2 regions of the Anaerotignum lactatifermentans genome follow, and region 2 is predicted to be linked to the other one. Evidence: a T-box and tRNA genes for the amino acid it is inferred to sense, from the RefSeq annotation. Region 2 holds a T-box; the other holds one or more tRNA genes.

Region 1 (10,875 bases), on a different contig from region 2:
GAACACCGTATTTTGAAAAAAGTTGACATCAGCGACGCCCTTTTGGCAGATGAAATCTTCAGCATGCTCATGGGGGACAGTGTGGAACCCAGACGGGAATTTATCGAGGAAAACGCGCAGTATGCGGAAATGGACTTCTGATGAAAGGGATTGAGGTGAAACCATGAGTGAAGTAAACAACGAGATGGATAAGGTCGTTTCCATAGACATCAACGAGGAAATGAAAAAGTGCTATATCGACTACGCCATGAGCGTTATCGTAGCCAGAGCACTGCCCGATGTCCGTGACGGTCTGAAGCCTGTACAGAGAAGAATTCTCTACTCCATGAACGAAATGAATCTGGAGCCCAATAAACCCTATAAAAAGTCCGCCCGTATCACTGGTGATACCATGGGTAAATATCACCCCCACGGCGACAGCTCCATCTATCAGGCAATGGTGCGTATGGCACAGAATTTCTCTATGCGTTATATGCTGGTAGACGGTCACGGGAACTTTGGCTCCATTGACGGCTACGGCGCAGCGGCAGCCCGTTACACCGAAGCCCGTATGTCCAAGGTGGCAGCAGCCATGCTGGCGGACATCGAAAAAGATACGGTGGATTTTGTGCCAAACTACGACGAAACGGAAAAAGAACCTGTGGTTCTGCCTGCAAGAATTCCAAACCTGCTGGTGAACGGTTCCTCAGGTATCGCCGTTGGTATGGCAACAAATATCCCCCCTCATAATCTGGGAGAAGTCATCGACGGTCTGACCGTCATGATAGATAATAAAATCAATGGCAAAGAAACCGATGTGGAAGAACTGATGGAATATATCAAAGGTCCTGACTTCCCCACCGGCGCCACCATTCTGGGTAAAAGCGGCATCCGCGCCGCATACCGCACAGGCAGAGGTAAAATCCTTGTGCGTTCCACAGCGGAAATCCAGCCCATGGGCAACGGCAGAGAAAAGATCGTCGTAACGGAAATCCCTTATATGGTCAATAAACTCCGTTTGATTGAAAAGATTGCCGAACTGGTCAAAGAAAAACGTGTGGACGGCATCAGCGATTTGTACGACGCTTCCGCCGGCGATGATATTCAGATCATCATCGAACTGAAAAAAGACGTAAACGCGAACGTTATCTTGAATCAGCTTTATAAATATACCCAGCTGCAGGAAAGCTTCGGCGCCATCATGATTGCTCTGGTAAACGGCAAGCCTGCGGTGCTGAATCTCCAGCAGATGTTGTCTGAATACCTGAAACATCAGGAAGAAGTGGTGACCCGCCGGACAAAATTCAATCTGGATAAGGCGGAAAAACGTGCGCATATTCTGGAAGGGCTGCGTATCGCCATTTCCAATATCGACGAAGTTATCCGTATCATCCGTACCAGCTACGATGATGCAAAGGAACGTTTGATGGAACGCTTTGGTCTGTCTGAAATTCAGGCACAAGCCATTCTGGAAATGCAGCTGCGCAGACTGCAGGGACTGGAACACGAAAAAATCGACGCGGAATATAAAGATTTGCAGGAAAAAATCGCTTATTATAAATCCCTGCTGGCGGACGAAGCCAAACTCCTTGGCGTGATCCGCGATGAAATGCAGGATATCAAAAATAAATACGCAGACCCCCGCCGTACCCAGCTGGTGGCAAACCCCGGCGAAATCGACGTGGAAGACCTCATTGACGAGGAAACATGCGTATTTACACTGTCTAACCTGAACTATGTAAAACGGACACCTCTCATGACTTATAAGAGCCAGAACCGTGGCGGACGTGGTATCGTTGGCATGCAGACAAGGGATGAGGACTTCGTGAAAGACCTGTTCCTTTGCTCCACCCACGACACTATCCTGTTCTTCACAGACCATGGCAGAGTGTACCGTCTGAAAGGCTACGAAGTGCCGGAAGCAGGCAGAACCGCAAGGGGTATGGCCATCGTGAACCTGCTGGAAATCGCTCCCGATGAATCTGTCACAGCGGTGATTCCTGTGAAGGAATTTAGAGAAGACCGTTATCTGGTGATGCTCACAAAACAGGGTCTGATCAAGAAAACAGATATGGCAAGCTACAGCAATATCCGCAAAGGCGGTTTGATTGCCATCAACCTGCGGGAAGACGATAGCTTGATTTCCGTTATGACCACCGAAGGGGAAGACGAAATTCTGGCAGCAACCAGAAATGGCATGGGCATCCGTTTCAGCGAAAAAGATGTGCGTCCCATGGGCAGAACAGCCACCGGCGTGAAAGCCATCTCCCTGAGAGAAGGAGATTATCTGGTTTCCGCTGTGAAAATGAGCCCCACAGCCAAAGTCCTCAACGTAACGGAAAAAGGCTTCGGCAAACGGACGGTGCCTGATGAATTCAAGGTGCAGTACCGCGGCGGTATGGGTGTGAAGATCCATCAGCTTACAGAAAAAACAGGACTGCTCACCGGCGTTTTGATGCTGGAAGAAAATGAAGAAATCATGCTCATCACTTCCGAAGGTGTTATCATCCGACTGCGGGGAGCGGATATTTCCACCATCGGCAGAGTTTCACAGGGTGTGAAACTGATGAATCTGGATGAAGGCGTCAGCGTGGTAGGCATTGCCAAAATCACTGAGGACGATATCGAATCCGAGGAAGAAGAATTGGCAGAACTGGCGGAAAAAGAGGCAGAAGCGGCTGCGGAAAACGAAGAAATCACCGTTTCTGAAGATACAGAAGCATAAAAGAGAATCAAAAAAATAGATACGGGGCGGAAAGACAGATTTCCGCCCTGTTTTGTTTCCCAAAAAGGAAAAACGGCAGAAAAGTCGAAAAAATCTCTTATACCCAAATGAAAAAAAGGAGGGAATCATCATGGCAGAAGGCATCACCTATCTTTGCCCCGGCTGCGGCGCATATCTGCGCTATGACGGCGGACAGGGCAAATGGGTTTGTGATTATTGTGATTCATCATATACCAAAGAGGAATTGGAACAGCGAGGCGCAAAAACCGAAAACAGCGGCTATACCGTCAGCTCCGGTGACAGCGGCAAGACGGAAACCGTGGATTTTGCCTGTGAGGAAAATGTGGCAGAAGGCAAGGATCAGGAACATCTCAGGGCATACAGCTGCCCCAACTGCGGCGCGGAAATCGTGACCGATGACGTAACAGCGGCGACTTTCTGCGTGTTCTGCGGCAATCCTACCGTAAACCCCCAGCAGTTCAGCGGAAAATATCATCCTTCCGCTATGATCCCCTTTGCAACGGATAAAAAACAGGCACAGGAAGCCTTTCTGAAGCTGTGTAAGGGCAAAAAACTCCTGCCCAAGGGTTTTACCTCCCAGCAGCGTCTGGAGAAAATCACAGGGGTTTATGTGCCTTATTGGCTCTTTGACTGCAAAGCGGACTTCGATTACCACGCAACTGGGGAAAATCACCTGATCTGGAGCGATGGGGATTATGATTATACCAAAACAGATCTGTTCCATATCCATCGGGCAGGGACCATGGATTTTGAAAATATCCCTCTGGATGCTTCGGAAAATATGGAGGATGCCCTCATGGATGCGCTGGAACCCTTTGATTTTACCAAGGTGGAACCCTTTGATATGCGGTACCTCAGCGGTTATCTGGCGGAAAAATACACTTATGAGCCAAAAGACCTCTTTGAACGTATGAAAGATCGTGTTTCCAGAGGCATCGAAAATCGCGCTTCGGAAGAAGGCAGACGGTATGATGTGGTACATAGCGTACAGTGCAACACAAACTATAAATCCGACCATCAGGCATATTTGCTGCTGCCTGTGTGGATGCTGGTAAGCAATTTTAAAGGCAAGAAATATCTCTTTGCCATGAACGGACAGACAGGGAAAATTGTTGGGGAACTGCCCTGTGATACAGGTCGCAGTGTCACCTGGTTCCTGCTGATCTTCGTCATTGTATTTGTGGTTGCCTTTCTGCTGGTATGGCTGATTGGAGGTGTCATGGCATGAGAAAAACAGGTTTGGTATGTTTGTTGACCCTGATTCTTTGTTTCACGGGCAGCCTGACAGCTTTTGGTCGTATGGAAGGCCATGTGTTCGATGAAGCGGGATTGTATACCCAAGAGGAAGCGGCAGACCTGACTTCCCGGGCAGAAGCCATTGGGGAAACCTATGGGATGGATGTGCTGTTTTTGACCACCACAGATACCCAAGGTCTGGAAGCCAGAGAATACGCGGCACAGTTCTTTTTGGACGGGGATTTTGGTTATGGCGCGGAAAAAGACGGTATTGTGTTCATCATCGACATGGGAGGCAGAGATGCCCAGATGGTCACTTCCGGCGAAGGCATCCGTATTTTCACCGATTATTACATCGATAAAATCTGGAATGAAGTGCAGCCGATCCTTTCCGAAGGGGCGTATTACGATGCCATGTCCACATTCCTGACAGATGTGGAATATTACTGCGGGGAATATCAGAAATATCTGGCAAACCCCGAAGCCTACCAGTCTGAATACCAAAAAGAACAGGAAAGCCGGAATATCGTCCTTTATGTGGGCATTTCTCTGATTTTTGCCCTCATTATGGCTGGGGTTTCTGTGGTGTTCATGCGCAAAGGGCATAATAACGTGAAATCCTTCACCGACGGCAGAGCCTATCTGAAGGAAAATGGTGTAAATTTCCGTGTGAACCAGGATTCCTTTGTGACCACTCACACCACCAGAAAACGTATCATCAAAAATGAGGACAACAATAACAATTCTTGGGGAGGCGGCTCCTCTACCTTTTCCAGCGGCGGTCATAACTTTGGCGGTGGCGGCGGAAAATTCTAAATATCACAGGTTGTGAAAATAATTCACAAAACTGCTGCTTTTTTCATAAAAAGGCGGCAGTTTTTTTTGTTTGCCTGACAACTGGAAGAAAATGTAAGAAATAAACAAAGAAATGAAAAGAAAATCAGATTTTTTGTTGAAAATAATCAAATGCGGTGGTATGATAGCTATAAACCCAATGAAACAGGAGGAGAAAAGGCATGTTAGGTTTTTTATATGATCTGGGCTGCACATTTACGCTTTTTGTGTTGGTGGTGTTTATGGAAGGGGTCATTGCCACCAGAAAAAATGCAAAATGGACAGGTCTTATCCTGTCTGCGGTGCTGCTGATCATCTCTGTTTTTGTGGGGGCATATATGCACGATTTGGGCGCGTTCCTGTTTTTGCTCATTCCTGTGGTCTTGTGTCTGGCGGCGTATTTTTTCTCCAGACATCAGGTGAAAAAAGGCAAAATTACGCCTACCATCAAGGAACAAATGAAAGATTGATGGGGAGAAAAAAAGGGAGCCTGTCTGCTCCTTTTTTTGTGGGAAAAATACTGTGAGAAAGCGAAAAATATAGTATACTGGCTGTAATACAAATTGTCGAAGTAAAGGGGGTTTTGTCATGAAAAAACGGTGGATGCTGCTGGCAGCGGCGTTCCTGCTCTGCGGCTGCGGCGGGGCAAAGGCGGAATATACGGCAGAGGCAGGCACTGCGGAGCCTGTGGTGAAGGAAGTCACCATGGCGGTTGTGGGGGATATCATGGTTCATGATTACCAGTACGAGGAAGCCTATGACCCGGCAACGGGAACTTATGACTTCATGCATAATTTTCAGGATGTGAAGCGGTACTTCGAGGGCTATGACTTCGTTATCGGCAATCTGGAATTGACCTTCGGGGGACCGGACAAAGAATACGCTTCTTTCCCTTGCTTTAATACGCCGGACAGCTTTCTGGATGCGGTGAAAGACGCGGGATTCAATCTGCTGACCACTGCCAATAACCACAGCATGGATACGGGAGAAGCGGGCCTGAAACGCACCATTGCCCAGCTGGATGCCTATGATATCGACCATGTGGGCACCTACGCTTCTCAGGAGGCAAGAGATACCATTTATACCAAGGAAGTCAATGGCATCACATTTGCCTTTGTATCGGCTACCTACGGCACCAATGGGATTCCTGTGCCGGAAGATTATCTGGTGAACCACATTGACGATGCCCTTATGGCTGACATCACAAAAGCCCAGGAATTGGCGGACGTTGTGGTGGTGCTGCCTCATATGGGCAATGAGTACGAAACAGTGCCCAATGATATTTTCGTGGAATGGGCAGACAGTATGTTTGCAGCCGGCGCAGATATTGTGCTGGCAAGCCATCCCCATGTGCTCCAGCGGATGGAATACCGTCAGGTGGACCATGGCGACGGCGTCCATGACGGCTTCATCATTTATTCTCTGGGGAATTTCATTTCCTCTCAGACAACACCTCCCAGAAACGCTTCCATTGTGCTCCATCTGACTGTGGAACAGGTGGCGGACAATCCGGCGGAAGTGAAGGAAGTTTCTTTTGTGCCCATTTGGACCCAGTTCCGCAATGCCAATGACCAGAATCATTTCGTTGTGCGCAGTGTTTATGAGATGCTCACACTGCCGGAAGAAGAACGGTATCAGGTGGTGCGCCCAAAGGATTATGAACGCCTGAAGGAAATTCATGAGGAAACAGCCTGCTTCCTTTTGGACAAAAATATCCCTCTGGAACAGATTCAGGACGAATATGTGTTTCCCAAGGAAATAGATTAATTAAAAATGCAGTTTCCCTTGTGAAAATGGTATAAAGTTTCGGGAAAGTCCGCGGAAAGACTTGCGGGAAGTTGACAGCGGTGCTAAAATAATATGGAACGTACAAAAGAGAAAATGAATAAAAATACAGAAAATGTAAGGAGGAAGCGGCATGGGGCGTGATTATTTGATGGAACAGGCGGAATACCTGAAAAAAGACCTGGGAAAACACAATATTTCACAGACACTGTTCCAAAGATTAAAAGAATTGATTATAGAAGGAAAGCTCCCTGCGGGCTATATGATGCCAAATGAAAACATTGTCAGCGAGATGCTGGGGGTGGGCAGAAGCACTTTGCGGGAAGCCTATACAGCACTGGCAGTTTTCGGCTTTATCCGCCGCTCAAAGGCAGGTACATTCGTCAATGAAATCGATAATATCGTCAACATTGCGCCTTTTAGCATCACGGTGGAAAATTCCGACCTGAATGATTTGTTGGAATTTAGGTATATGCTGGAAGGGGAAACAGCAAGTTACGCGGCAAAACGTGCCACAGCAGAGGATATTGCACAGCTGACCCATTGCTATGAGAAAATGATTGCTTACCGCAATGATGTGAACCTGTTCGTAGATTATGACTCTATGTTCCATATGCAGGTTTCTGCGGCAACACATAATAAACTGCTGATCAGTACCATGATCGCGGCGAAGGAATCTTTTGAAAAAGGCATCCGCCTTGCCATGCGGGAGTCTTTGACACAGAATCCCAGAGTGATTGACGTGACCATCGAACTGCATGGGAAAATTCTGGAAGCCATCAAAAACGGCGATTATCAGACAGCATATTCCGCTATGCGGGAACATATTTCCTATGTAAATCTGACAGTAAAATACGGTTGATAGAGAACTTTGCCGGCAGGAAAAAATTTCTGCCGGTTTTTTTAAAAAAGTGCTTGACGAATGAAAAGAGTTATGATAATATTATTCTTGCATTCGGTTCGAGTGCAAAACACATGCCGATGTGGCTCAATTGGCAGAGCAGCTGACTTGTAATCAGCAGGTTATCGGTTCGAGTCCGATCATCGGCTTTTTTCTTATTTCTGGAAACGGAAATAGGTGAGAAATAAGGTTTATTTTTTACTTTCCGAAGGAAAGGAAAAACCATTTCATCATTTTCCATTCATTTCCTCGTGACATTGCAGGCAATGTCAGGTCGGAAATTCATAAACGGAAAATGATTCCATTATATGGGTGGATTCCCGAGTGGCCAAAGGGGGCAGACTGTAAATCTGTTGCGATAGCTTCGAAGGTTCGAATCCTTCTCCGCCCATTTTTTATACTGCCGCGGAGTAGAGCAGTCCGGTAGCTCGTCGGGCTCATAACCCGGAGGTCGCAGGTTCAAATCCTGTCTCCGCAATTCAACAAAAAGCACCATACACGAAAGTGTGTGGTGTTTTTTTGTTGTGTGAAGATGTCTCATGCTGAAGCTGGAAAATTGGGGTCCCCGTGGGCTTGCCCATGGGGTGTCATTCAAATCCCTGCACCCCAAAGAAAATGGGGACGCCGAAGGCGGCTTTGCGGAGCAAAGTGCTTGACCCTGTCTCCGCAATTCAAAGAACATCATGCCAAGCAGGTTCCCCTTAAGAAAACATCATTTTTGCTTTTCGTTTCTTAAGGGGAACTGCGACGGCTGGCTTCAGAAGAAAACATCCGTTGCTTTTTAAAATTTGGACTATTTTTGTTTTCTTATGAAGCAGCCCCTGAAAGCATGGTGTTTTTTTGTTTCAGGGCTGCGACCGACGGGCTTGCGGGGCTTGGGCTGCCACCGCTGCCGGGGATGGCTCGTTTCTGGAATTGTTCATAAGCTTATGGTATAATTTCCTTGAATAAAGCAAGCAATCAATGACAATTGGGAGAACGATTATGAATTATACACGGATGAACTTAAAGGAATGGAGCAGAGGTGATCTGTTTCAATTTTATATCGATAAAATGCGAATCGTCATGAGTTTGACGGTGGATATGGATGTGACTAACTTAAAAGCATATTCCAAAAAGCACCATATGGATTTTTATCCTTTGATGGTGTGGGTTGTGTCAAAAGTTGTTAACGCCCATGATGAATTCAAATACAGTTGGGATGCAGACGGCAATCTCATCAAATGGGATTTTGTATCCCCTTCTTATACGGATTTTCATACGGATGACGAAAATTTCACCAAAATGGTCACGGAGTATGCAGAGGACCTTTGGGAATTTTACGGCAGAATGGAAGCCGATAGAGAGCGATACAAAAATCAGCGCGCCATTTTAGCAAATCAGCCAGCAAATTTCTTTGATGTATCCTGTCTGCCATGGGTAAAATATGCCCATTTTGATGTGCATGTGTTTGATGAGGGGAAATTCCTTGCGCCTGTGGTCACTTGGGGCAAATATGAGCAAAAGGACGGCAAACTCATCATGCCGCTGACCATGAACATTCACCATGCCGTTGCCGATGGCTTCCACCTATCAAGATTTTTTAATGAAGTACAGGAATTGATAGATTCTTTGGATTAAGTGGCTTGTTTCGTTTCAGAGTCAACCCGCCCTTAAACTGGCACAAATTATGATTTTTCAAAAACAAACCCCCTTCGTTTCCACGAAGGGGGTTTTACTTCTATTATTTGATTTTTTCCAATTCCGCTTTCAATTCTGCCAGCAATTCCTCTTTTGTCTGGGGTGCATGGTGACCTTTCAGGCAAAGACGGAAGTCTGTTTCCTCCAACATGCGGATATGTTTTTCCAGCAGGTCTTTATCATAGACCCAATCATCGCCAACGGGTACGGAACAATAAGCATCTCCCAGAAATAATACGCCGTCAGCCAGCATCAATGTGCAGTCATCGGCGTGAGGGGAAACCCCTTCCCATAATTCCAGGGGACAATTCCCCAATTCCAGTGTCAGTCTGTCCTGAAACATAATATCTGCGCCCCGCACCTGAATGCGGCTCAGATCAGGGTATTCCAGTCGAATATGGGTATCGCAAAAGGCGGATTCCTCTCCTGTTTCCAGCCGTTTTGCCATTTCTCTTTCTGACCATCCCCAGCAAGCCATCTGCAGCAGCAGGGCATTGGTCTTTTCGGAAGCGATGGCAGGCAGCCCCAAAGATGCCATACCAAAGGTGTGATCCCAATGAGAATGGGAAATGCAGACCAATTCTGGTCTGGGCAGCCCGGCTCTGCGGACAGCCTCCAGAAACAGTTCCCCATGTGCGCCGCTGTTTCCGGCATCCAGCATCACAGAGCGTCTGTCCCCCATGATATAGCCCAGTGTGGGCCTGTCTGTGGTGCTGTCATGTTCCGTATACCAGATACGGTTCGTCAGTTGGTGTAATTTCATCTCTTTCCTCCCATAAATGCTTGTAATTGAGCAAATTGCTCCTGTGCAAGTATATAACCATGACGATAGAACGTCATCAGTTTCTTATAATCTTTTTCCATGCGACCCACTTCCGGCATGCAGGGGCGGATGGCCAGCACATTGCCCGCTTTTTCCATCCGACGGATATATGCCAGATTTTTGTTGTAGCGCACGGGACGGCGGCGCAGGTCTTCGCCAATGGCAGGATATTTGCCATATGCCCTTGCAATGAGTTTTGTGGAACGGGAAGGCTTCATGCGGAAGTTTCTCCCTCTGGTCTGAATGACAACCACTTTGTCACATCCCATTTCAAAAGCACGTTTCACGGGAATGGAGTCAGAAAGCCCTCCATCCACATAAGGTTTGCCGTCCACCAGAACGGGACGCACTGCCCCCGGCATGGCGCAGGATGCCCGCAGGATGTCCATAAGACGGTCTTTATCCTGTTTTTCGGATAAAAATACAGGTCTGCCTGTGCGGCAGTCTGTGCAGCCGTATTCCACCTCTGTTTCTGACGCAAAATAAGTGTCGTAGTCAAAGGGGAAGTATTCTTCCGGGAATGTACGGAAGATCAAATCCATATCCATGAGCTGACGGGTTTTGAAAAATGTCCGCAGCCCCATATATTCATATTTCTTGTCTTTGTGAATCATGGTGTTTCGGGTACGCCCAATCTGTTTCGATACCAGATCCGCCGCATTGCATGCGCCTGCGGAAACTCCCACCACATAAGGAAAGGTGATGCCCTGTTCCATCCAGTAATCCAGCACCCCTGCCGTGAATACCCCACGGGAAGCGCCGCCTTCCAAAACCAGTCCGATCTTTTCCATAATTGGAAACCTCCTTTTCTCCAAACAATATAACCACAAAAACCGCCGCCAGGCAAGACCTGAGCGGCGGTTGTCACAAATTCTTAATATTACTTTAATA
Region 2 (10,875 bases):
CGCCGCTATTAACGACCTATCCGCTTTCCAGGCGAACCCCTTCAACCACTTGGGTACTTCTCCATGTGCTCTCTGATGAAAAAAATATTTAATTGGCGGAGAGAGTGGGATTCGAACCCACGGCCCCTCTCGGAGTCACTGGTTTTCAAGACCAGCTCCTTAAACCACTCGGACACCTCTCCATACTGATTTAGTTTGCTTTTCTTGAGCAGCGAAACCTTTGTTATTATACTTCGTTGTGTTTTGTTTGTCAACACTTTTTTTGAAGTTTTTTATTTTTCTTTTTGCTGTTTCGTGTTTTCCGAAGCAGTGGTGTTAGTATATCCCAAAATAACTTTCCTGTCAACACCTTTTTTGAAATTTTTTTCATTTTTTTCATATTATTTTAACATTCCTTGAAAATCCCGTATTTTCTCTGCTTTCCGCAAACTTTTTCATACCTTGTGGTTTTTCTTGCTTAAGAATGGTACAATATAAGAAATGGTTTTACAGTTTCTTTACACTGTCGAAACATTTCCGAAACACAGAAAGGAGTTCTTCTATAATTATGAAATCAGTTAGTGAACGTTTTTTAACATATATCAAGCAGCCCACAACCTCTGATGAAAATTCTTCTGCCATTCCCAGTACAAAACAGCAGCTTGTCTTTGGAGATTTTCTCGTCAAAGAATGCCAAGCGATTGGGTTAGCTGATGCTGTAATGGATCGTCACGGCTATGTCATGGCTACCCTGCCTGCAACAGATCCCAACGCTCCTACCATTGGCTTTATTGCCCATATGGATACCAGTCCTGATGCCAAAGGCGATGGCATCATGCCTCATATCGTTCATCACTATGATGGTGAAACCATTCAGCTCAATGGCATCTCCCTTTCTCCTGATGAATTTCCAGATTTGAAGAATTATATCGGAGATACGCTGATCACCACTGACGGCACAACCCTTCTGGGAGCCGATGATAAGGCCGGCATCGCAGAAATTCTCTCCGCCATGGAATATCTCATGACCCATCCTGAAATCCCTCATGGCAAAATCCGTATTGCATTTACACCTGACGAAGAAATCGGCGCAGGCGCTGACCATTTTGATGTGAAAAAATTCGGTGCTGACTTTGCCTATACTCTGGACGGCGGCAAAATCGGTGAATTGGAATATGAAAATTTCAATGCCGCACAGGCAGTCATTCATATCAAAGGCCGCAGCGTTCATCCCGGTACAGCAAAGAACATCATGCAGAATGCCGCTCTCATTGGCACAGAAATCGCTTCTCTGCTGCCAGAAAAAGAAATTCCTTCCAAAACAGAAGGCTATGAAGGCTTCTTCCATCTTTGCTCTTTTGAAGGCAATGTATCTGAAGCCACGCTGACTTATATCATTCGTGATTTTAATTCAGAAACTTTTGCCCACAGAAAAAATCTCATCCAGCTCATTGTGGAACGGAAAAACATCCAGTATCCCAATGCCATCACACTGGAACTGAAAGATCAGTACTATAATATGGCATCTAAAATTGCTGACTGCATGGAAATCGTAGATCTGGCAAAACAGGCCATGGAAGCCTGCGGCATCACACCCATTGTGCAGCCCATCCGCGGCGGTACTGATGGTGCACGCCTGTCCTTTATGGGACTTCCCTGCCCCAATCTCTTTGCCGGCGGTCATAATTTCCATGGACCTTATGAATACATTCCCGTTTCTTCTATGGAAAAAGCAGTGGAAATGATTGTAAAAATTGCAGAATTGAGTTGTGGGGTTGACTTTCAAAAAAAGTTGTGATAGGATAGGCTCATAAATAAGCAAAACAGCGATGATTGAGTATATGGGCAAAGCTGGTTACAGCCGCAGAGAGCAGTCCGGTTGGTGAAAGGATTGCAGCACAGTATTTGTAAATTACGCCTCATGAGCTTTGTGCAGGAAATGGCACAACGGTTGTCTGCCGTTACCTAGACCGAAAGATGTTTGTCTTTTCGTTATGATAAACATGAATTAAGGTGGTACCACGGGTTCTCTCGTCCTTTTGGCGACAGAACCCTTTTTTATTTGCAGAAAGCCTTCGCTGAAATACAAACCAATAAAGAAAGGGTGTTTTCTCATGAATGCTTACGAAGTTCTGAAAGAAAGAGGTTTTATTGAACAGCTGACACACGAAGATGAAATCAAAGAATTGTTTGAAAAAGGCGGCGTGACATTTTATATCGGTATCGACCCTACTGCAGACAGCCTTCATGTAGGTCACTTTCTGACCGTTATGGCAATGGCACACATGCAGCGCTGCGGCAACCGTCCTATCTGTCTGATGGGCGGCGGCACAGGTATGATCGGTGACCCCTCCGGCAAAGCTGACATGCGTAAAATGATGACCGTAGAAACCATCGACCATAACGTTGCCTGCATCAAAAAACAGCTGTCTCACTTCATCAAATTTGACGAAGAAAACGGCGGCGCCATCATTGCAAACAACGCAGACTGGCTGAGAAACCTGAATTACATTGAATTCCTTCGTGACGTTGGCGTACACTTCTCCGTAAACCGTATGCTGGCTGCGGACTGCTTCAAAATCCGTATGGAAAAAGAAGCTGGTCTGTCCTTCCTGGAATTCAACTACATGATCATGCAGGGCTACGACTTCTACGAACTGAACAGAAGATACGACTGCGTACTGCAGATGGGTGGCAATGACCAGTGGTCCAACATCATTGCCGGCGTAGAACTGATCCGTCGTAAAACAGGCAAACCTGCTTACGGTATGACATTCAAACTCCTGACAAACAGTGAAGGTGTAAAAATGGGCAAAACCGTCAGCGGTGCTGTATGGCTTGATCCTGAAAAAACATCTCCTTACGAATTCTACCAGTACTGGAGAAACGTGGGCGATAAAGACGTTGAAAAATGTCTGGCTCTGCTGACATTCCTGCCTATGGATGAAGTACGTCGTCTGGGCGCACTGGAAGGCAGCGAAATCAACAAAGCAAAAGAAGTTCTGGCATTCGAACTGACTAAGATCGTTCACGGTGAAGAAGAAGCAACAAAAGCACAGGAAGCTGCAAGAGCTCTGTTCGGCAAAGGTTCCGCTGCTGGTTCCGCACCTACTACAGAACTGCCCGCTGCTGACTTTGCAGAAGGCATGGATATCCTGACACTGCTGACGACCATCGGCGTTGTTCCTTCCCGTTCCGAAGGCAGACGTGCAGTACAGCAGGGCGGTGTAAAAGTAGCTGAAAAACCTGTCACAGACGTTGACTTCAAAGTAACTGCAGATTTGTTCACAGACGGCAAACTGCTGGTACAGAAAGGCAAAAAAACATTCCACAATGTTGTTTTGAAATAAACGTTCATACTTCCATTCCAATAATGCAAAAACGTCGGAAATGTTTCTTTCATAGAAACATTTTCCGACGTTTTTGTTTTTAATCAATCATATAACCTGCTTTTCGCAGGGCATCCAATCCTTTTTCCAATTGATTTTCTTTCAAAAGAATATAATCCGTCTGATATGTAGACACCGCAAAAATTCCCACACCAGCCTCAGCCAGCACACCAGAAATCCGAGATAATATGCCAATCAACGAAAATTCCAACGTCCCTGCAACGCGGAACGCTCTCCAACCATCTTCTCTTTCCAGCGTTTCTTCCGGCACATGCTCTGTCAGACACACCAGAGAAAATTCCCTGTCTGTCTTTGCTGCAAAACAAAAAGGCTGTGTCCAATCCACCTTTGTCTCATCACTGACACAGCATACAGAAAATGCATATGGCAGCACTTCCAGCCGTTCTGCAATTTTTTCTGTCAACAAATACTGCTCCAATTCCCCCACACTGTCAACCAAATAAGTTGCCCCTGCATTTTTCAGCTGCTCCTCTGTGCGGAATCCCCATGTAACGCTGACACAATCCATGCCAGCTGCCTTTGCCGTAGCCAAATCCACCTCTGTATCCCCCACATACAGACAATCCTTCAAAGATACCTCCAGCTTTTCTGCTGCCGCTTCTACCATGTCTCCTGCCGGTTTGGGACGCAGACCATTGCCTTCCCCTACTGCCAGATCAACAGCATCCCCAAAGTATTTGCTGCATAAACCTTTGACAGCCCCGTCAAATTTATTAGATACCACTGCCGTTTTCACACCAGCCTGACGTAAATCCCGCAGCAGCTGCAAAACGCCGTCAAAAGGCTTTGTTTTGATTTCCATATGTTCCTTATAATATGCCTTATATTCTTCCAGACAAGTTTCAAAATCTTCCAGCGGTTCTCCTGCCGCTAATTTCAGATACACAGCACTGCCGTTCCCCAAAAAGGCTGCCGCTTCCTCTCTTGTCCGTTCTTTTCTTCCATATCTGCGTAAAATCTCGTTCATGCTGTCTGTCAGATCATCCAGTGTATCCAACAGTGTGCCGTCCAGATCAAAAATCACTGCCTGATATTTCATCTTCATTCGCCTTCTCCCTTTCAAAGATTTTTGCAACAAAAAAGCCCCCGCGTTTGCGAGGGCGAAAAGCTACTGACGGGACTTGAACCCGTGACCTCCGCCTTACCAAGGCGACGCTCTACCTACTGAGCCACAGTAGCATAGGAAGAATAGATTTCTTCCGTCAGCTTTTATATACTATCACACAGATTCTATTCCGTCAAGATTTTTTTTTAAAACAAATTTTTCCAGTTTTTTCTTCACCCGCTGAAGGGCATTGTCAATGGATTTTTCCGGTTTATCCAGCATGTTGGCAATCTCAAAATAGCTTCTGCCCTGCAAATATAATGTCAGTACGCGGCTTTCGAAACTGCTGAGATTCTTCTCCATCTGGTTTTCCAGAAAGTTTTTGTTTTCCTGTCCAATGAGCAGGGCTTCCGGGTTCAGAAGTTCCCCTTCCTGAAGCAGATCCAAATAGGTTTCTTCGGAATCCTCCTCAAACACAGGCTTATTCAATGAGATATACGAATTCAGTGGCTGATGCTTCTGTCTGGTTGCCGCCTTAATGGCTGTGATCATCTGACGATTGATGCACAGTTCCGCAAAACTACGGAAAGAAGCATTCTTTTCCTTATCATAATCCCGAATGGCTTTATACAGTCCGATCATGCCCTCCTGTATGATGTCCTCTGTATCCGCGCCAATGAGAAAATAAGCCCGGGACTTTGCCTTCACCAAGGGTTTATATTTGTCCAACAGGCGTGCTTCCGCCTCATTATCCCCGCTCTGTGCCTGACGCACCAGCAGTTCATCCTGTTGGGTGTTTGCAGTTTGTTCTGTTCTTTCACTTATCATATAAATCCTCTGTTCTCCTTATTTCTGCCGCCGTAAATTCTCCAGCCAATTGAGCGCTTCCTCATCCAGATTATCGGCGAGCATATTGTTTTTGGGCGGTCTGTTTTCAATGTACTGTCGGCGCAGTTCTGTTTCCGCCTGATGCACCTGATTATGCAGTTCCTTGGCACTCATGCGCACAGCCCCTTGACCGGAAATGATAATCTGTTCCAGTCCGTCGGTGGTTGCCACCCGCACCCGATAATGCTTCGGCATGGATGTTACCACTCGTTCAATGTAATGATCCGCCGTTTCCGCTTCTTTTGTATAGACCACATAAATATTATGATACTTCGATACAGAGCCAGGATTGCCCTTGACCAGATATGCGTCAAAAACGACGATAATGGTCGCTTTCTGTACACCTTTATAATTGGAAAGGGTATCAATGAGCTTTACCCTTGCACTTTCCAGACTGACATCTTCCATCAATTCCCGCAGCTCGTCCCATGCGTGGATGATGTTATAGCCGTCCACCAGCAAAAAATCCTCCTGCAACGGCAATCCCCTCCCTTCTCATCGTATCATCATATCATATAACCATAGAAATTGCAAAAGATTCTTCTTTTCCGCAAAATCCGTCAAATCTTAAAATCTTCTCTGTCTTACCACTTCATACATGAGCAGTGCAGCCGCTACAGAAGCATTCAAAGAAGAAATTTTCCCATACATGGGAATAGATGCTGTAAAGTCACATTTTTCTTTCACCAGACGGCTGACACCATCGCCTTCGCTGCCAATAACCAATGCCAGAGGGCCTTTCATGTTTGTGTCGAAATGATCCAGACCTTTCATATCAGCGCAGGCAATCCACAGACCTTCTTTTTTCAGATATTCCATGGTCTGCACAATATTTGTCACTCTTGCCACAGGCATATATTCAATGGCACCGGCAGATGTTTTCCCAACTGTTGCGTTCAGACCAACGGAACGACGTTTGGGAATGATAACCCCATGGACACCGGCACATTCTGCTGTACGCAAAATAGCGCCCAGATTGTGAGGGTCAGTGATACCATCCAACAGCAGCACAAAAGGATCTTCCCCTTTTTCTTTTGCCGCAGCCAGAATATCTTCTACTTCCACATAGTCATGAGCAGAAACCAGCGCAATAACGCCCTGATGATTTTTTGTCTGGGAAATTTCGTCCAGTTTCTGACGGCTCACTTCCTGAATAACAACGCCTTTTTCTACAGCCATAGCAATGATTCGTTTAATAGTACCTTCCACATTGCCTTTTGCCACCATGATTTTTTCAATATCTCTGCCGCTTCTGAGGACTTCCAGAATGGCATTTCTGCCTTCCAGCTGGTTTTCATTGATTTCTCTGTCCATTTCCCGTTCTTCTCTGGCAGTATGGAAAGGCTTGCGACCCTTGCGTTCTTCACCGTTTCTGCCGCTGGGTCTTTTTTCTTTCCATTCCCGTTCATTTCGTCTTTTTTCCACGGAATAACCTCCTGTTTTTCTCTTTTTTCCAACACAGCAAAAAGCCGATGTGCAAAATCAGTGCATCGGCTTCTATTTTTATTTCTCTATCAATTCTGCCATACCCAGACGGAATAAGTCAATGACTCTTTCCATTTTTCCATCCAAATACAAATAACCGAATACCGCTTCTACCCCCGTTGCATGGCGGTAGTCCATCAAATCGGCGTTCTTCGGTGTGGTATAGGACTTCGCGTTGCGTCCTCTGCGGAACACAGCCGTTTCCTCCTCTGTCAATTCCTCAGCCACACGGAAATAAAATTCCGCCTGTGCTTTTGCATTGACCATATCTCTGGCGGTTTTATGCAAACGGTTCACCGGCGCATTCCCTCCTGTCAAAACAGTGGTGCGCACCAGCATTTCATAAACCGCATCCCCTATATAAGCCAGCGCCAAAGGGGACAGCTCCTTTGGATTGACTGTCCCCTTCTGACCCAGCATTAAGTCCAATGCCTGTAAGTTCATAATTAACCTCTGAACCACTGTACGCCCTGACGGGTATCTTTGATGGTGATGCCCATAGCTGCCAGTTCGTCACGGATAGCGTCTGCTGTTGCAAAGTCTTTTGCTTTCTTCGCTTCTGCTCTCTTTGCAATGAGTTCTTCGATTTTTGCTGTTTCTTCATCAGATACAGCGTCTTCTTTCAGTTCTGCTACACCCAGTACGCCGCACAGATGATCCAGCATATCCTGAATCTTTTCTGCGTATTCTTTGGAAACGCCAGCTTTTACAGCGATATTGCTGAAACGAACCAGTTCATAGATAACGGAAATAGCATCAGCTGTGTTAAAGTCGTCGTCCATAGCTGCTTCGAACTGTTCTTTGTATTTTTCCAGTTCTGCTGCCTGTGCAGTTTCTTCTGCTGTCATTTTTGTGTCAGCGCTGTTTTTGATATAGAAATCCAGTTCTTTTCTTGCGTTTTTGATTCTTTCCAGACCATTCTGGCAAGCCTGCATCAGATCTCTGCTGAAGTTGATAGGGCTTCTGTAATGACCGTTCAGAATGAAGAAACGGATAACTTCATAAGGGAACTGTGCCGCAATATCTCTAACGGTGAAGAAGTTACCCAAAGATTTGGACATTTTTTCGTTGTCAACAGTAATGAAACCGTTGTGCAGCCAATATTTTGCAAACTGGCAGCCGTTAGCAGCTTCACTCTGTGCGATTTCGTTTTCATGGTGAGGGAAGATCAGGTCTTCGCCGCCGGCATGAATATCGATGGTGTCGCCCAGATGATGTTTTGCCATAACAGAGCATTCAATATGCCAACCGGGTCTGCCTTCGCCCCAAGGAGAAGTCCAGCTGGGTTCGCCTTCTTTTTTGGGTTTCCACAGTACGAAGTCTGTAGGGTTTTTCTTAGCGTCGTCAATAGCTACACGTTCGCTGGCACCAGCGATCAGTTCATCCAGATTCTTTTTGGACAGTTTGCCGTATTCAGGGAATTTCTTTGTATCATAGTAAACAGTGCCATTGTCTTCATAAGCATAACCCTTGTCGATCAAAGTCTGTACCATAGCAATGATGCCGTCCATTTCCTGTGTTACACGAGGGTGCACGGTAGCACGTTTTACATTCAGACCGTCAGCATCATGGAATGCTTCTTCAATGTAACGGTTGGAGATTGCTTCCATTGTACTGCCTTCTTTGTTTGCACGGTTGATGATCTTGTCGTCAACGTCTGTGAAGTTCTGAACGTAAGTAACGTCATAACCTTTGTATTCCAGGTATCTTCTTACAGTATCAAATACAACGTAAGGGCGTGCGTTACCGATATGGATATAGTCATATACGGTAGGACCGCAAACGTACATTTTTACTTTGCCTTCCTCGCGGGGAATGAATTCTTCTTTCTGTCTTGTCAGTGTATTATATACTTTCATGGTCGTTCATCCTTCCTTTATTGAACCATATTTTTCTAAGTTACATTATATCACAAAAACGGGTTCTGCAAGCATATTTTCCATAATTCTTCCGTTTTCTTTTTCATTTCTCAAACTGCATGTTTTTTTGCCTTTGTAAATTCGGAAGGGTCTGTGGGTTTGATGCGCATACCGTCTTTTCTTACAATCTTTGTGGGAGAGCCAACAGCTGTTACGTTAGCAGGAATATCTTCCAGCACAACGGAACCTGCGCCGATTTTTGTATTGGAACCGATGGTAATGGGACCCAGTACAATGGTTTCTGCGCCGATCAGTACATTATCTCCAACGGTAGGATGGCGTTTGATTTTGTCTTTGCCGGTACCGCCCAGTGTTACACCATGATACAGCATAACGTTGTCGCCAATTTCCGCTGTTTCCCCAATGACAACACCCATACCGTGGTCAATGAAGAAGCGTTTGCCAATCTGTGCGCCGGGATGGATTTCAATGCCTGTCAAACCTCTGGAAATCTGAGAAATGGCTCTGGCAATGAAATAATGTTTCTTTTTGTAGAAGCTGTGGGCAATTCTGTGGTTGATCACTGCCCAGAAACTGGGGTAGAGAATGACTTCGATGTTGCTTCTGATGGCAGGATCTTTTTCCTTAATAACGTCAACCATTTCTTCAATTCTTGCTTTGAGTTCTCTTGTATTCATGTTTGGTTTCTCCTCTCGATACTGATATTCTTTTTTATGATATTACAGCACGAAATAAGGTGTTCCTGCGCTTTTCTTCTCTGTTTCCCCAAAAAGAAAAAGCCCCGTCTTTACAAACACTGTAAAGACGAAGCTGTTATACTCCGTGGTTCCACTTTACTTAGACGGTCTGTTTTTCCGCAGAAAAAAGATACCGCCTCACTTTCTCGACTGTAACGTTGTCATCGGAATCAGGCTACTGCAAAATAAAAATGGTTCGCCTGTTCAGTTCAGGAACGCACTTCATCCTCCTCATTCTGTAAACGGCTCTCACCCATGTATCTTAAGACGGTGCCATTCAAACCCCCAGTTTCCTGGAAACTCAAATTTCATCGCCTTTCACCACGGCCGTTATTCTCTGGCAGGTGATAAAAGGACTACTCTTTTCCATCATCACTTTTGGCTTATTTCGTTTTTTCTAAAAGGCACACAGCCGAAGCGGCAATGCCTTCTCCCGCGCCGGTAAATCCCAGCCCTTCCTCTGTTGTTGCCTTTACATTGACCTGATCTATATCTATGTGGAGAATCTCAGCGATATTCTTCTGCATCTCAGGAATATAAGGTTTCAGCTTCGGACGCTGTGCGATTACTGTTGCGTCGATATTCATTATACAATATTCTTTTTGGGAAATCAAGTCCCAAACGCAGGATAATAATTTTTTACTATCTGCCCCTTTATAAGCCGGGTCTGTATCGGGAAAATGTCCCCCAATATCCCCCAGTGCCGCCGCTCCCAGCAGGGCATCCATAATGGCATGAAGCAGCACATCCGCGTCAGAATGTCCCAGCAATCCTTTTTCATAGGGAATGTTTACACCGCCCAATATCAGATCTCTGTTTTCCACCAGCTTATGTACGTCATATCCTGAACCAATTCTCATGAAGCATTTCTCCTTTTAGTGTCCACGATGTTTTTCGCGTTTCTTCTGTTGTTTCTGCAAAAACCGTTCTTTTTCCTCTGCCAGCTTATCTTCCTTTCGGATGATGCGCTTTTGGATTTTTCGCTCTTCCCGCTGCGCCTGTATGGCTTGCTGGGCGCGGGTGCCTGTTCCCCTTTCTCTTGTCTGCTTACGGATTTCCCGCTGCATCCGTTTCGGATTCTTACGGGTCTGCTTGTCAGAGATCTGACTTTTCTCACCAGTGCCAAAAGAAAGCCGATACACATGTTTCAGCAGATATTCCTGCACTTCCAATCCCTTTGGCTCCGCACCAAAAAGTATCTTTGCCGCCTGATAGCTTTCTCCGTCCTCCCGTTCGTAAATGCCGATCCAGAAAGGCTCCTCAAAAAGTACGGTCATTGTCACTTTGACCTTTTCCATGGTCATTCCTCCTTTTGTATTTTACTGCACAAAGAAGGGACAACCAAGGAGTCAGGTTACTGACGGCGTCTTGCCGCATCCGGACTACCAACCGGATCGTGTTTTTATCTCTGCAAGACCATAGTATGCTTTTTTACCTCTGCTGTCAATGCC

The links. A T-box is a leader RNA that pairs with one kind of tRNA and senses whether it is charged. The one in region 2 lies ahead of tyrS (tyrosine--tRNA ligase), so its partner is inferred to be a tRNA-Tyr.
Region 1: it has a tRNA-Tyr gene. The T-box ahead of tyrS (tyrosine--tRNA ligase) is inferred to sense a tRNA for this amino acid. The anticodon was not compared.

What each region holds. Positions count from the first base shown of each region.
Region 1 is NZ_JADCKK010000004.1:53,187-64,061, reverse strand. It holds gene gyrB (DNA topoisomerase (ATP-hydrolyzing) subunit B) at 1-141, shown strand, start outside; gene gyrA (DNA gyrase subunit A) at 164-2,704, shown strand; gene INF29_RS01950 (hypothetical protein) at 2,835-3,953, shown strand; gene INF29_RS01945 (TPM domain-containing protein) at 3,950-4,777, shown strand; gene INF29_RS01940 (hypothetical protein) at 4,978-5,265, shown strand; gene INF29_RS01935 (CapA family protein) at 5,384-6,562, shown strand; gene INF29_RS01930 (FadR/GntR family transcriptional regulator) at 6,714-7,442, shown strand; tRNA gene INF29_RS01925 (tRNA-Thr) at 7,558-7,630, shown strand; tRNA gene INF29_RS01920 (tRNA-Tyr) at 7,792-7,872, shown strand; tRNA gene INF29_RS01915 (tRNA-Met) at 7,886-7,959, shown strand; gene INF29_RS01910 (CatA-like O-acetyltransferase) at 8,466-9,101, shown strand; gene INF29_RS01905 (MBL fold metallo-hydrolase) at 9,205-9,924, opposite strand; gene INF29_RS01900 (patatin-like phospholipase family protein) at 9,921-10,775, opposite strand.
Region 2 is NZ_JADCKK010000023.1:28,911-39,785, reverse strand. It holds tRNA gene INF29_RS07680 (tRNA-Ser) at 1-63, opposite strand, end outside; tRNA gene INF29_RS07675 (tRNA-Ser) at 94-182, opposite strand; gene pepT (peptidase T) at 548-1,777, shown strand; T-box leader at 1,800-2,021, shown strand; gene tyrS (tyrosine--tRNA ligase) at 2,094-3,329, shown strand; gene INF29_RS15230 (ACT domain-containing protein) at 3,409-3,768, opposite strand; partial or broken gene INF29_RS15225 (HAD family hydrolase) at 3,817-4,428, opposite strand; tRNA gene INF29_RS07655 (tRNA-Thr) at 4,496-4,568, opposite strand; gene sigH (RNA polymerase sporulation sigma factor SigH) at 4,609-5,262, opposite strand; gene INF29_RS07645 (NYN domain-containing protein) at 5,281-5,799, opposite strand; gene rlmB (23S rRNA (guanosine(2251)-2'-O)-methyltransferase RlmB) at 5,890-6,747, opposite strand; gene INF29_RS07635 (Mini-ribonuclease 3) at 6,826-7,251, opposite strand; gene cysS (cysteine--tRNA ligase) at 7,254-8,666, opposite strand; gene epsC (serine O-acetyltransferase EpsC) at 8,777-9,364, opposite strand; gene ispF (2-C-methyl-D-erythritol 2,4-cyclodiphosphate synthase) at 9,808-10,284, opposite strand; gene INF29_RS07615 (YjdF family protein) at 10,300-10,722, opposite strand.